Regions from separate parts of the Variovorax sp. efr-133-TYG-130 genome, predicted to be linked through region 2. Evidence: predicted binding sites of a transcription regulator. Region 2 holds the regulator's gene; the other holds the start of a gene.

Region 1 (7,326 bases), on a different contig from region 2:
GACGGTGAGCATGGCGTTGATGGCGCGCACGCCGACGTCGAGCACCGAATCGATGGGCGCGCGCGACAGCGGGTTGATGGGCGGCGAACTCAGCGGCACCTTGCGCGCCACGTCGAGCGGGCCGAGCCCGTCGAGCGGGCGGCCGGCCGCGTCGACCACGCGCCCGAGCATGCCTTCGCCCACCGGCAGGCGCTTGGTGTGGGCGTCGCCGCTGGTGCCGGGCTCGGTGGCGCCGGGCCGCGCGAACACGCGCGCGCCGGGCAGCAGGCCCGCCACTTCGGTCTGGGACATCAGGAACAGGCGGTCGCCGGCGAAACCAACAACCTCGGCCTCCGCATGGCGCTGGGCGTTGCCGGGCGGCAGCTCGATCAGGCAGTCGCTGCCCACGGGCAGCTGCAGGCCGACGGCTTCCAGCACCAGGCCGACCGCGCGCGTGAGGCGGCCCGAGGCGGTGGTGGTTTCGCAGCGCGCGACATTGCCGCGCGCCTTCTCCAGCGCGGCGCGCACCGTCTGCAGATGGGGGTTGGCGGTGGCGGTCTGCATGGCGCTCAGAAGGTCTCGGCTTCGCCGTCGTCGCCCGTGCCGCGCACGGCCGCGGCCACGCGCTTCCAGCGGGTCTGCAGCGTGCCGTCGAGTTCGCCGTTGGCGGACTGCACGCGGCAGCCGCCGCGTTCGATGTGGTCGTCGGCGCGCATCTGCCAGCCGGCGGCCTCGATCTCCTCGCCCAGGCTGTTGCGCACGAGCGCAACGTCGTCGGGGTGCAGCAGCAGGCGCGGTTCGCCGCGCAGCGCGGGCTCGGTGTTGAGCAGGTCGCGCACCACCGGCAGCACCCATTCGGGCTCGGTCTTCAGCGTGCGGTGCACCACCTGGCGCGCCACGTCGAGCGCAAGCGCGAGCACGGCCTCGGCCAGTTCGCTCTCTGCGCGCTGCAGGGCGTCGGGCAGCGACTGCGCCAGCGCGCGCAGGCGTTCAGCGTGCACGCTGGCGGCGGCGAGGCCGGTCGCCAGGCCTTCGGTGTGGCCGACCTTGCGGCCTTCGGCCAGGCCCGCGGCGCGGCCCTCGGCTTCGCCGGCGGCGCGCGCGTCCTTGCGGATGCGGGCCAGCTCGGCCAGGTCGATCTTGGGTGCGGGCGGCGGCGCGGGCGGCAGGGCGCTGCCGTTGGCATTGCCGTGGGCGTTGCGTTCGGTGGCCTTGCGCCGCTCGGGCGTCTTGCCGCCGTCGAGCGTGCCCATTTCCCAGCGCTCCCATGCCGAGAGCGCGGGAACGCTGGCGGCGGCCGCGTGGCGCGCGGCGGCCTGGATGGCGGCGAGGCGTTCGCGCGATTCGCCGAACGCGCGGGTGGTGTCAGACGAAGTCATCGGTGCCAGGCGCCGCAATCACGATTTCGCCGGCCTCCGCCAGACGGCGGGCGACCTGCAGGATGGCCTTCTGTTCGGTCTCGACCTGCGAGACGCGCACGGGGCCGCGCAGTTCCATGTCCTCGCGCAGCGTCTCGGCGGCGCGTTGCGACATGTTGTTGAGGAACTTGTCGCGCAGCTCCATCGGCGCGCCCTTGAGCGCGATGATGAGCGAGTCGGACTCGATGTCCTTGAGCAGGCGCTGGATGCTGCGGTCTTCCAGGCCCAGCAGGTTCTCGAACACGAACATCTCGTCGACGATGCGCTGTGCCAGCGCCTCGTCCTTCTCGCGGACGTGGGCGATGGCTTCTTCTTCGACCGCGGTGCTCATGAGGTTGACGATCTCGGCCGCCGCGCGCACGCCGCCCAGGCGGCTGCGCCGCACGCCCTGGCCCGCGAGCATTTCGGTCAGCACGTCGGTCAGCTCCTTCAGCGCGGACGGCTGCACGCCGCCGAGCGTCGCCACGCGCATGATCACGTCGTGGCGCAGGCGCGTGGGCAGCTTCTCCAGCACTTCGGAAGCCTTCATGCGGTCCAGGTGAACCACCAGCGTCGCGAGGATCTGCGGATGCTCGTCGCGGATGAGCTCGGCCACCTCGCCGGCCTCGAGTTCGTTGAGCCGCTCGATGCCGCCGCGCGGCTCGTCGGGCTGCAGGATGTCTTCCAGCAGGTTGCTCGCGCGGTCGTCGCCCAGCGCCTTCTTCAGCACGGCGCGGATGTAGCTGGTGGAGCCCAGGTGCAGGGCCGACAGCTGCTCGGTCTCTTCGCGGAACTCGGCCAGCACGGATGCCAGCTCCTCCTTGGAGACGGAGGTCAGCTTGGACATCGCCAGGCCCAGTGCCTGCACCTCGGAGGTGGGCAGCTGGTGCAGTGCGGCGGCCGCGCGGTCTTCGCCCAGCGCCATCAGCAAGATGGCGCTCTTGCGGGTTCCCAGTTCGCTACTCATCGGTGTTCATCCAGTGCTGGATCAGGGCGGCCACCAGCTTCGGATCCTTGTCGGCGAGCTGGTGGGCATAGTCCATGTCGGCCTTCTTGCGGCTGGCCTCGCGTTCGCGCAGGCTCTCCTCGGCGGACGGCGTGTCGGGGTCGGGCGCGGCGGCCGGCTCGACGGCGGCCACGGGGACCGGTGCCGGCGCGGCGGGCGCATGGCGGCGCGTCAGCGGCCGCAGCACGGCCAGCCAGGCGAACAGCGCGATCAGCGCATACAGCAGGTACTGGCCCACCGTCTTGCCGATCTCGATGTTCTCGCGGTCGCGCCAGAACGGTACTTCGGGCGCGGGGCCGCTGTCGGCGTCGCGGGCGAAGGCGCTGTTGACCACGTTGAGCGAGTCGCCGCGGTCCTGGCTGAAGCCCATGGCTTCCTTCGCCAGGTTGCGGATCTGCTCCAGCTCGGCGGGCGTGAGCGCGCGGCTGTTGACCTTGCCGGCGGCATCGACCGCGTCGCGGTTGTTCACGACCACCGCGACCGACAGCCGCTTCACGCCGCCGGCGGCCTGCTGCACGTGGCGGATGGTGCGGTCGAGTTCGTAGTTGGTGGTGGTGTCCTTGCGGGTGCTGCTCGGGCCGGTGGCCGCGCCCGCGGTGGAGGCGGTGGTCGCACCTTGTGCGCCCTGGGCGCCGGGGGTGCCGGGGGTGCCGGGCGCACCGGGCGCGCCGGGTGGCGGCGTGCCGGGGGCGTTGGGCGCGCGCGGGCCGACGATGGGTGCCGTCGGGTTCACCGGCGGCTGGTTGGTCAGGGCGCCGGGCACGCCGCCGGGCGGGGCGCCGTTGTGCTGCGCCGACTCGCTCGACTGCTGGCTGCGCACGGCGGCCTGCGACGGGTCCTGGTTGGGCTTGTACTTCTCGTCGGTGTGCTCGACCACCGAAAAGTCGATGTCGGCCGCGACCTGGGCGCGCACGTTGTTCGCGCCCACGATGGGTTGCAGGATGGCCTCGATGCGGCGGATGTAGTTCTGCTCGATCTCCTGCGCATACTTGAGCTGGCTCACGTCCAGCCCGCGCTCGGTGCCGCGCGCGGAAGACAGCAGGTTGCCGCGCTGGTCGACCACGGTCACGCTCTTGGCGTCCAGGTCGGGCACGCTGCTGGAGACCATGTGCACGATGGCGCTGACCTGGCCTTCGTCGATGCTGCGCCCGCGCATCAGGTTCAGCACCACGGAGGCCGAAGGCTTCTTCTGGTCGCGCACGAACAGCGACGGCTTGGGCAGCGCCAGGTGCACCCGGGCCGACTCGATGCTGCCGATGGATTCGATGGAGCGCGCCAGCTCTCCTTCCAGCCCGCGCTGGTAGTTGATCTGCTCGGCGAACTGGCTGGTGCCGAACTTCTGGTTGTCCATCAGTTCGAAGCCGACGCCGCCGGCCTTGGGCAGGCCCTGTGCCGCGAGCTTGAGGCGCGTTTCCGCGACCTTGTCGCCGGCGATCAGGATCGCGCCGCCGCCATCGGCGAACTTGTAGGGAACGTTCATCTGCTGCAGCGACGCGATGATCGCGCCGCCGTCGCGGTCCGACACATTGGTATAGAGCACCTTGTAGTCGGGCGTGCGGCTCCACAGCACGAACGCGGCGGCCGCGGCCACCAGGGCCGCGCCGCCGACGATCAGCGGCAGCTTCGGCTGCGCGCGCAGGCGTTCCAGGATCGGTGGCAGGCCGTTGCCGGCCGCCGGCGGCTCGCCGGCGGGTGCCGCCGTGCTCATGCGGGCACCTTGGTCATGGCCGGGCGGCCGCAGGGGTCGAGAGCCATGTCGAGAGAAGAAATTCGGTGTTGAGATGTCATTCCGGGTGGCCGGTGATGTCGTCCGCGGCCTGTTCGTTTCGCGAACGATTGTCAACAGACGCAAGGAATTCGATCGGTCGAACAGCCGGGGTTTTTGCCCTCAGTTGGGCGCTTGAATCCGGGTCTTCCCTTGATACGCTGCGTGCCGGCCGAGGGGCTTTGGTCCCTCCTTGTCAAGTCACGCAGAAGTGTTCAAAGAGAAAGAACCCAGCCATGTCGATCAGCGCCATCGAATCCGTCCTGCAGCAGATGCGCGTCACCGCGCTCAACACCGGCATCGCGCCCGCGAGCGCCGCGCCCGCCGAGGCAGGCGGCGGCTTTGCCGCGGAGCTGAAGCGCTCGCTCGCCAACATCAGCAACGCCCAGCAAGGCGCCTATGCGCAGGCCGAGTCCTTCGAAATGGGCAAGCCGGGCGTGGCGCTCAACGACGTGATGGTCGACCTGCAGAAGGCCAACGTGGCGTTCCAGACCGGATTGCAGGTGCGCAACCGCCTGGTGGGCGCCTACCAGGAGGTGATGAGCCTGCAGGCCTGATGGCGGGAGGTTGTGGCCCCCGGCGGTCCTGGTGAACTTTTTTGTGCGCCGCCCTAAATGTTTGAAAGCTCCGGCCGATAACCAAATCAACGATGGCTTGAGTCTCACAGTGGAAGCGGGTCCAGCGTTACGGCCGAAAGCCGGAGTCCACAACCTTTTTTCATCAATCAGGAGTCGAACATGGCGCAAGTCATCAACACGAACAGCCTTTCTCTGCTCACGCAGAACAACCTGAACAAGTCGCAGTCGGCCTTGAACAGCGCCATCGAGCGCCTGTCGTCCGGCATGCGCATCAACAGCGCCAAGGACGATGCAGCCGGCCAGGCCATCGCCAACCGCTTCACGGCCAACATCAAGGGCCTGACGCAAGCAACGCGCAACGCCAACGACGGCATCTCGATCGCTCAGACGACCGAAGGCGCGCTGACCGAAGTCAACAACAACCTGCAGCGCATCCGCGAACTGTCGGTGCAAGCCGGCACGGGCACGAACTCGGCGACCGACCTGGACTCGATCCAGGGTGAAATCACCCAGCGCCTGAACGAAATCAACCGCGTGTCGGAACAGACCCAGTTCAACGGCGTGAAGGTCCTGTCGGCCAACGCCGGCAAGCTGACCGTGCAAGTCGGCGCGAACGATGGCGAAACCATTGACATCGACCTGCAGGAAATCAGCGCCAAGACCCTGGGCCTGGACGGCTTCAACGTCAACGGCAAGGGCGTTTCCGCCAACGTCAAGGCCAACGTCAACGACCTGACCAAGGCTGGCGCCACCGGCACGGGCCCCTACACCGTGACGACCAGCTTCGCCAAGGTGACGGCCGAGCAGGCAGTCGACGCCATGCAGGACGGCAACACCGCCGTCGTGGGTGCGACCACCTACAAGTACGACGCTACCGCCGGCAACTTCACGACGACCGCCACGGTCGCCACCGGCGCGCCCACCACGGCTTTCGCCGCGACGCTGCTGCCGACGGCCGGCAACAAGTACTCCGGCACGTTCACGGGTGCCAGCGGCTCCACGAACTTCGAAGTCGACAGCGCCGGCGCGATCACGATCGGCGGCCAGGCAGCCTACATCTCCGGCGGCAACCTGACGACCAACAACGTCGGCGCTCCCCCGGCCGCCACCGCTGCAACGCTGTTCGGCGGTGCCGACACCGGCGCCGGCGCTTCGAGCATCAAGCTCAACGGCACGACCTACAACTTCGCTGCTGGCGCCAACTCCGGCTTCACGTACACCAAGACGGTGTCGAAGGACGACGTCAAGACCGCCGTTGCCGGCGCTGCTTCCACGGTCAACCTCGGCCAGGGCATCTTCGCCTCGACCGTGACGTTCGCTGCGGCCGGTGGCCAGTCCAGCGACACGTACATGGACAACGACAAGGCAATGACCAAGACCGCGTCGTACACCACCGACTACGCAGTCAACGCGGTCAACGGCGAAGTGACCGTTGCCTCGACGACCGGTACCGGCAAGTACGCCGCACAGGTCGGCGCCACGGCATACATCAACTCGGCCGGCAAGCTGACCACGGACACGACCAGCAAGGGCACGAAGACGACCGACCCGCTGGCTGCCCTGGACGCGGCCCTGGCCAAGGTCGACACGCTGCGCGGCTCGCTGGGCGCGGTGCAGAACCGTTTCGACTCCGTGATCGCCAACCTCGGCACCACGGTGACCAACCTGTCGTCGTCGCGTTCGCGCATCCAGGACGCCGACTACGCGGTCGAAGTGTCGAACATGACGCGCGCCCAGATCCTGCAGCAAGCAGGTACCTCGGTGCTGTCGCAAGCCAACCAGACCACGCAAGGCGTGCTGTCGCTCCTGCGTTGATCGACAAGGCTTAGTTAGCCAGCAACAGCAAGGAAAAGCCGGGCCCCTCCCGCAAGGGTGGGGTCCGGTGGGCGCAGGCAACCGGGGCAAGCCGGAGCCGCCTGCGCTGTCCTCTGCGGCCATGCCCCGACAGGCGAGGCCGCAGAGCACAGCGAACCCAGCAAGACAAGGTGGAAATGATGTTGAACCCCGTGCCGGCGAACTCCGTGAAAGAAAGCCAGTGGACGCAACTGCTCCTCGGTGACGTTGCGGGTGCGGGTGCGCGCGGCGCGGCCACGGCCGAGAAGGACGACGCGAAGGAACAGGCGACGCCGGTGCAGGTGGAGCAGGCGGTGCGCCAGGTGAACAAGGCGCTCTCGCTTCGCGAGGTTGGCCTGAGCTTCGAGGTCGACAAGGACACCGACAAAGTCATCGTCAAGGTGGTGGACCGCGCCAGCGGCGAGGTCATCCGCCAGATCCCCAATGAAGAAGTCGTGCGCATGGCGAAGCTGATGAGCGACGGCAAAGGCCTCCTGGTGGACCACGCGGCCTGAGGCCGCGGCACACCGGTTTCTCCAGCGACGGCAATCAACTACACGACAGGAAAGCAATCACATGGCAACCATCACCAGTCTCGGCGTCGGCGCCAATCTCGACCTCGCAACCCTGCTCACGAAACTCGAGACGGCCGAGAGCCAGCCGCTGGTGGCGTTGCAGGCCAAGGCAAAGAGCTACACGAGCAAGCTGTCGGCCTACGGCACGATCCAGAGCGCGCTCGGCACGCTGCAGGCGGCCGCCAAGAAGCTG
Region 2 (7,326 bases):
GTACGCCGCCTTGCGCCCATGCGCCGCTGCGCACGAACTGGTCGCTGGCCGCTATGCGCCGCTGCAGCGCCAGCGTGAGCCCCACGGCAAGGTCTGCCACGTCGCCGTTGAGCACGTCGGGCGTGTTGGTCACGCGGATGCCGCGCGCGCGGCAGGCGGCGAGATCGATGGCGTCGGTGCCCACGCCGTAGCAGGCGACCAGCTCCAGCCTGGGCAGCGACGCGATGAGCTCCGCGCTCGCGCCCAGTTCGCCGCGCGTGGCGATGGCGCGGATGTCGGCCGCATGTTCGGCGACGAAGGCCGCCGGGTCCGGCGCCTCCCACAGGTGGTGCAAGGTGTAGGCCGCCCGCATCGGCGCCATGTCCCACTCGGGATAGGCGCCGGCCAGGAGCACGTGCGGGGAAATGGCGGTAGCGGTCAAGCGGAAGTCTCCTGCGGCATGAAAGATACCGGCAACTCTAACGAATTGCTTGCAGCAAAGCCAGCACGGGCTTCACCCATTGACGTTTTCAAAAGATACCGGTAACTTCCTGCCGTTGCCACGTACCGTGGCACCCCGCTCACGCCCCGTACCAAGGAGCTCTTCTTGAAACTGTTCGATCTTTCCGGGCGCACCGCCCTCGTCACCGGCTCCAGCAAGGGCATCGGCTTCGCGCTGGCGGCGGCACTGGGCCAGGCCGGCGCGCGCGTCGTGCTCAACGCACGCGACGCAGCCGCACTCACCGCCGCGCGCGACGCACTGCGCGCCCGGGGCATCGCGGCCGAATCGGTCGCCTTCGACGTGACGGATGCCGCGGCGGTCGAGGCCGGCGTGGCCGCGGTCGAGTCCGGCATCGGCCCCATCGACATCCTGGTCAACAACGCGGGCATGCAGCACCGCGGCGCATTCGCCGAATTCCCCATCGACGCCTGGCACAAGATCACGACCACCAACATCGACAGCGTGTTCTTCGTGGGCCGCTTCGTGGCGCAGCGCATGATCGAGCGCAAGCGCGGCAAGATCATCAACGTGTGCTCGGTGCAAAGCGAGCTGGGCCGCCCCGGCATCGCGCCCTACGCCGCCACCAAGGGCGCGGTGAAGATGCTCACCAAGGGCATGGCCATCGACCTGGGCAAGCACGGCATCCAGGTCAACGGCCTGGGCCCCGGCTACTTCAAGACCGAACTGACGCAGGCGCTGGTGGCCGACGAGGCCTTCACGGCCTGGCTGTCGGGCCGCACGCCGGCCGGCCGCTGGGGGGACGTCGAGGAACTCGGCGGCGCGGCCATCTTCCTCGCGTCGGACGCCTCGAGCTTCGTCAACGGCCACATCCTGTACGTGGACGGCGGCATCACCGCGAGCCTGTAGCCGCATGCACGCGCAGCAGCGCACCTGCGTGGTGGTGATGGGCGTGTCGGGCACCGGCAAGAGCAGCGTGGCGGCGGGGCTGGCGCAGTTGCTCGCGCTGCCCTGGATCGACGCCGACGACCTTCACCTGCCCGAAGCCGTGGCGCGCATGCGGGCCGGCCAGCCGCTGGGCGACGCGGACCGCTGGCCATGGCTCGACCGCGTGGGCGACAACCTGGCCGACCGCACCGCCGCGCCGCGCGGCGTGCTGGTGGCCTGCTCCGCACTGCGGCGCGCCTACCGCGACCGGCTGCGTGCCGCGTCGCCGTCGCTGCAGTTCGTGTTCCTGGACGGGCCCGATGCGCTCATCCGCCAGCGCCTGGAACGGCGCACCGGCCACTACATGCCGCCCAGCCTGCTCGACAGCCAGTTGCGGACGCTGGAACGGCCGGACCCGAGCGAAACGGACGTGTGGCATGCCGCCATCGACAAGCCCGTGGCGCAAATCGTGTCCGACATCGGCGCACGGCTCACCCGCCACGCGAAGGACGCCGCCGCCGCTTGAGCGGCGCCTTGCCGTCGAGGTCCGCCAGCTCCCACACGCCGCCCGCCGCGGACACCAGCGCATGCGCGCTGTTGATCAGCCCGATGTGCGAGAACGCCTGCGGAAAATTGCCGAGCTGCCGCCGCCCGACCGGGTCGTATTCCTCCGCGAACAGGCCCAGGTCGTTGCCCAGCGCCAGCAGCCGCTTGAACAGCACGCGTGCCTTGCGCAGCTTGCCCATGGCCACGTAGACGTTCGTCAGCCAGAAGCTGCAGGCGAGGAACGCGCCCTCCCCGCCTTCCAGGCCGTCGACGCCTTTCTCGGTGCGGTAGCGATACACCAGCCCGTTGAAGATCAGTTCTTTCTCGACGCGCGCGATGGTTCCCTGCACGCGCGGATCGTGGATGGGCAGGAAGCCGATCAGCGGCATCCACAGCAATGCCGCATCGACCGTGTCGGCGCCGTAGTACTGCACGAAGGAATTGCTGGCCGCGTCGTAGCCGCGCGCGCAGACCTCGGCATGGATCTCGTCGCGCGCCGCGCGCCAGTGGTCGACCGGCCCTTCGAGACCGAAGTCTTCCGCGCTCGCGATCATGCGGTCGAAGGCCAGCCAGCACATGATCTTGGAGTGGACGAAGTGGCGCGGCTCGCCGCGCACTTCCCACAGGCTGCAGTCGGGCTGCTTCCACAGCACCATGAGCTGCTTCGCGATGGCGCGCTCCAGCGGCCAGACCTTGTCCATGTCCGCCAGGCCCGCCTTGCGCGCCGCATGGAAAGCCGCGATGACCGAGCCGTACACGTCGAGCTGGCGCTGCCCGTGCGCGCCGTTGCCGATGCGCACCGGCCGGCTGCCGTCGTAGCCCGGCAGCCAGCCGAGTTCCAGTTCGGTGAGCGAGCGTTCGCCGTGCAAGCCGTACATCACCTGCAGTTCCTCGGGCGAGCCGCCCACGGCGCGCATCAGCCACCAGCGCCATGCGCTGGCCTCTTCCACATAGCCGGAGCCGATCAGCGCGTAGAGCGTGAGCGCGGCGTCGCGCAGCCAGCAGAAGCGGTAGTCCCAGTTGCGCTCGCCGCCGGGCTGCTCGGGCAGCGAGGTGCTGGGCGCGGCGACGATGCCGCCTGTGGGCTCGTAGGTCAGCGCCTTGAGCGTGAGCAGCGAACGCATCACCGGCTCGCGGTACTCGCCGTGGTAGCCGCAGCGATCGGTCCATGCGCACCACTCGGCGCTGGCCTGGGCCAGCAACGCGCTGGCGTCGCGCGTGACCGGCGGTTTCTCGTGCGAGGGAAACCAGTCGAGCACGAACGCGATCGACTGCCCGGCCAGCACGGTGAAATCGGCACGGCTCGCAAAGTCTTCATTGACCAGCGGCACGCCGGAGCTGATCCGCACCGCATCGGGCCCGGCGACGGCATGCACCGCGCCGTCGCGCCGCTCGACCCAGGGGCACCACTCGCCGTAGTTGAAGCGGATGCGCAACTCGGTGTGCATGTTCACCGCGCCGCGCACGCCCCGCACGATGCGCACCACCTCGTGCGTGCCGCCCGCGGCCGGGCGCGGCATGAAGTCGGTCACCAGGGCCGTGCCCTTGGCGGTGTGGATGGTGGTCTCCAGCACCATGGTGCCGGGCAGGTAGCGGCGCGTGACCCGGGCCTTGGCGCTCCTGGCGCGCATGGTCCAACGGCCGTTGCGCTCGTCGCCGAGCAGGCTCGCGAACATGGCGGCGGAATCGAAGCGCGGCAGGCACAGCCACTCGATGTCGCCGCCCAGGTGCACCAGCGCGGCGCTGTGGGTGGAGCCGATCAGCGCATAGTCGGCAATGGGCCGTGCCGGGCGGGCATGCCGCCGGCGCGTCGAGGGTTGCTTATTTTTTGGCGGCTGAGACAAGCCGTGAGCATCGCCCGCCGGCCGGCGGCACCGCGCCGGAGAGCGGCGCCAAGTGCTGCCGGACAACGCCTATCCGGCCGCGGCCGGCTGCGTCGTCGTCAGAGCAGGTCCTTGAGCTTCGCGCGCAGCCTGCTGATCGCCTGGCTGTGCAGCTGGCACACGCGCGACTGGCTCACTTCCAAGATGGCGCCGATTTCGCGCAGGTTCAATTCTTCCTCGTAGTAGAGGTTCAGCAGCAGCTGGTCGCGCTCCGGCAGCGCCGAAATCGCATCCACCAGCTGGTGGCGGAAGCCGCTCTCCAGCAGTTGCTCCAGCGGGTCGTCGCCACTGCGCCGGTCGCGGCGCGCGTCCTGCGAGTGGATGTCCAGGAACGGGTTGTCCGGGTCGTCCTTCGCGAAGTCCTCCACGTAGAGCAGCTGGCAGCCATGTATCTCCTGCAGCATGGACTGGTAGGCCTCCAGGTCCATCTTCAGTTCCTTGGCGATCTCGCCTTCGCTCGGCGCGCGCCCGAGCCGGTGGCCGAGCGCATGAATGGCCTTCTCGATGCCACGGGCCGACTGGCGCAGGCCGCGCGAGCCCCAGTCGCTGGCGCGCAGTTCGTCGAGCATGGCGCCGCGGATGCGCTGGCTGACGAAGGTCTCGAACTGCGCTCCACGGTTGTCCTGGTAGCGGCTGGACGCATCCAGCAGGCCCAGCATGCCGGCCTGGATCAGGTCGTCCAGCTCCACGCTGGCGGGCAGCTTGGCCATCATCTGCAATGCGATGCGGCGCACCAGCGGCTGATGCTGCGCCAGCAGGTGCGATTTCTCGATGGTTCCCTGTGCGGTGTACACGGACGTCCTCTTGCGGTTATCTGCCGGAACCGGGTCAGGCGGCTGCGGCCGCGTGCATCACGGCCTGGGCTGGCTTGCCTGGAGCAACGCCGGCGCGCGCATCGGCGCGCCAGGGCCAGCGGCCCATGTCGTCGGCCACGCGGCGGAAATCGACCGCCGCCGCGCTCGCGGGAAAGGCCTCGACGATGGTCTGCTTCAGCCGCCATGCATCGGCGACGCGCGCGTCGAAGCGGGCCCAGCCGGCCGCCTCCAGCGACAGCGCCAGGTAGCGGCTGCCGGCGTTGGCCAGGTTGCTCATGATCCGGCGCGCCGCCTCGACCTCGGCCACGCCGTTGACGAGGAAGCGCAATTGCTTGAGTCCGTGCGCGTAGTGCAGGCGCTTGATGCCCGCATAGGCGGTGGTGATCGACGCAGGCTGCGGCTGCAGCACCAGCAGGAGTTCGTCGGCGGCCTGCGCGAGCGGCGACAGGCGGCCTTCGCTGTCGAGCGCCGCGTCGACGATGACCACGCCGTCGCGCCACATCGTGCGCGGGTCGGTGGCGTCGCCGGCCACGCCGGGCGGCGCGGGCAGCACGTGCACGCCGCTGCCGGCGCGCACCGCCGCGCTCGCGAGCGTGAGCCGGCCGGAGGCCACGTCGGCCAGCCCGCCCAGCGGATCGATGGCCCAGACCTCGCAGGCCGAGCCGACCTTGGGACAGTGCTCATCGAGCAGCAGCACGTTCTTGCCCTGCTGCACCAGCGCGGCGCCGAGGTTCATCGCGGCCGTGGTGGCACCCGCGCCCGGGCCCATGCTCGTGACCGCGACCACGCGTGTCTGCGTCTGCGCCAGCAGGCGGCGCAACCCGTCGGCCTGGTCCGCGACCATCTTGCTCATTGCGATCTCCTCAACCCTGCGGCTCCAGCGCGCGCGGCGCCTGCACGGGCGCGGTGGACTCGGTGCCCAGCGCCTCCAGCAACAGGAAAAGCTTGCCCACGCCCGCATACAGCGCGCTGCCGCTCATGAGCCGGCCGTTGCGCACCGGGCGGCCGGTCAGCTGGCCCAGCAGCACGCGGGTGCGGTCGGCCCATTCGCCCTCGGCCTGCGCCAGGCGCCACACGGTGGTGGTCATCTGGCCGGCGATGAGCAGGCGCTTCATGTTGTTCGGGTCGCCCAGTTCGCCGATGCCGCCGACCAGCTGCACGCCGTCGCGCAGCAGGCGGAAGCACGGCTCGGCGTCGTTGGCCCAGGCCTGCCATTGGGCGAGCTGGCGCGCCGTCACCTCGGTGCCGATGTTCGTGAGCGCATAGCTCTGCGCCAGCACGTTGCCGCTGCGCGCGTCGAGCATGCGCGTGGCGACGCAGCGCAGCGCGGGCATGGCCTCGCGCCCGACGCCCGCCGCCACCGCGGCCGCGTTGAAGCGCAGCACCACGTCGACCTGCGCCTCGCAGCGCAGCGCGGCCTTGCCGCGGAAGCGCACGGCCTGCCCTTCGCTGAACTCGAAGTCCAGCCGCGCGAGCGTGTCGGGTGCGCCGGTGCGCGCATCGACCACCGCCGTGGAGCCCGGCGCGCGCGCCAGCCAGCGCTGGCCGCCCGCCTGCCACTGCAGCATCGACTCGAGGCCGGGCAGGCGCGTGAGCACATGCACCATCGGCTTGCCGCCGAAGTCCTGCTGGCGCAGCCACGGCACCTGGCGCGCGCCCGGCTTGCGGGAGGCGTCTTTCATGCCGCGCGTGGCGGCGGTGGAAAGCCATTGGTTGGGCGCGGCCAGCGGCAGGCCGCTGCGGTCCGACAGCAGCAGGCTGCCGTGGCATTCGTAGGCGTCGCCGCCTTCGTTGGAGCGCAGGCCGACCTGGCCGCACAGCGCAAGCACATGGGTCTTGCAGCCGGCCGCGATCTCGCCGCGCGCATGCACCATCAGGTCCTGAAGCACGGCCTTCTGGCCGATGTCTTCGTCGGCGGCATTGCGCCACAGCCCGCGCGCACGCTCGAAGCCGATCTGCGCGCCGGCCAGCGCGCTGGCGGCGGTAGCCAGCTCTTGCGCGTCGTGCGCCATCGCGCGGATCAGGTTCTGGTACTTCAGCCGCAGGCGGTCGGCTTCGCCCTGCGCCTGCACCACCTGCGCCGACGGCGCGGTGCCCGCGGGCTCTTCCTGCAGGTCGCTTTCGGCCGGCACGAACAGCGGGTTGTGCTGGCGCGGCTGGAACACGCTGTCCACCAGTTGCGCGCGGTCGGCCTGCATCAGGTTCTCGGGCACCTTCTGGCCGCTGGAGATGTAGTGCACCGGCAGGCGATGGCGGATGACGGTGTCGATCAGCGCGCCCGGGTGCGTGGACTCGTCGACCTTGGTGAAGATGCAGCCGGTCAGGTCGTTGCCGTGGCGGTAGGCGTGCACCACTTCGTTGAGCGTGTCGCCGTGGCTGGTGGCGTTGAGCAGCAGCAGCCGCTTCACCGGGCGCGGGCTCTGGCCCAGCATGGCGATCTGCTCGGGCACGGCGCGGTCGCGCTGGCTCATGCCGACGGTGTCGATCAGCACCATGTGCTTGTCGCGCAGGTCCTGCAGCACCAGGTGCAGGTCGGCAGCGTCCTTCACGGCGTAGACGGGCACGTTGAGGATCTGGCCGTAGATGCGCAGCTGCTCGTAGGCGCCGATACGGTAGCTGTCGGTGGTCACCAGCGCGAGCTTGTCGGCGCCGAAGCGCATCACGCAGCGCGCGGCCAGCTTGGCGGTGGTGGTGGTCTTGCCGACGCCGGTCGGGC

The links. Region 2 encodes FliA, which starts transcription of late flagellar genes. Its sites were predicted from a motif close to CTAAAGTTTNNNNNNNNNNNGCCGNTA; they were not measured.
Region 1: the regulator FliA is predicted to act here: its motif matches at 4,758-4,784, upstream of QRN67_RS32580 (FliC/FljB family flagellin).

Annotation. Positions count from the first base shown of each region.
Region 1 covers NZ_JARVTD010000051.1:7,649-14,974, reverse strand. Annotated here, with positions in the region: gene fliI (flagellar protein export ATPase FliI) at 1-543, opposite strand, end outside; gene fliH (flagellar assembly protein FliH) at 549-1,358, opposite strand; gene fliG (flagellar motor switch protein FliG) at 1,345-2,343, opposite strand; gene fliF (flagellar basal-body MS-ring/collar protein FliF) at 2,336-4,090, opposite strand; gene fliE (flagellar hook-basal body complex protein FliE) at 4,384-4,704, shown strand; gene QRN67_RS32580 (FliC/FljB family flagellin) at 4,885-6,540, shown strand; gene QRN67_RS32575 (flagellar protein FlaG) at 6,717-7,073, shown strand; gene fliD (flagellar filament capping protein FliD) at 7,135-7,326, shown strand, end outside.
Region 2 covers NZ_JARVTD010000037.1:10,428-17,753, reverse strand. Annotated here, with positions in the region: gene QRN67_RS28555 (2-hydroxyacid dehydrogenase) at 1-421, opposite strand, end outside; gene QRN67_RS28550 (glucose 1-dehydrogenase) at 587-1,348, shown strand; gene QRN67_RS28545 (gluconokinase) at 1,353-1,892, shown strand; gene QRN67_RS28540 (glycoside hydrolase family 15 protein) at 1,858-3,756, opposite strand; gene QRN67_RS28535 (RNA polymerase sigma factor FliA) at 3,855-4,589, opposite strand; gene QRN67_RS28530 (MinD/ParA family ATP-binding protein) at 4,624-5,463, opposite strand; gene flhF (flagellar biosynthesis GTPase FlhF) at 5,474-7,326, opposite strand, start outside.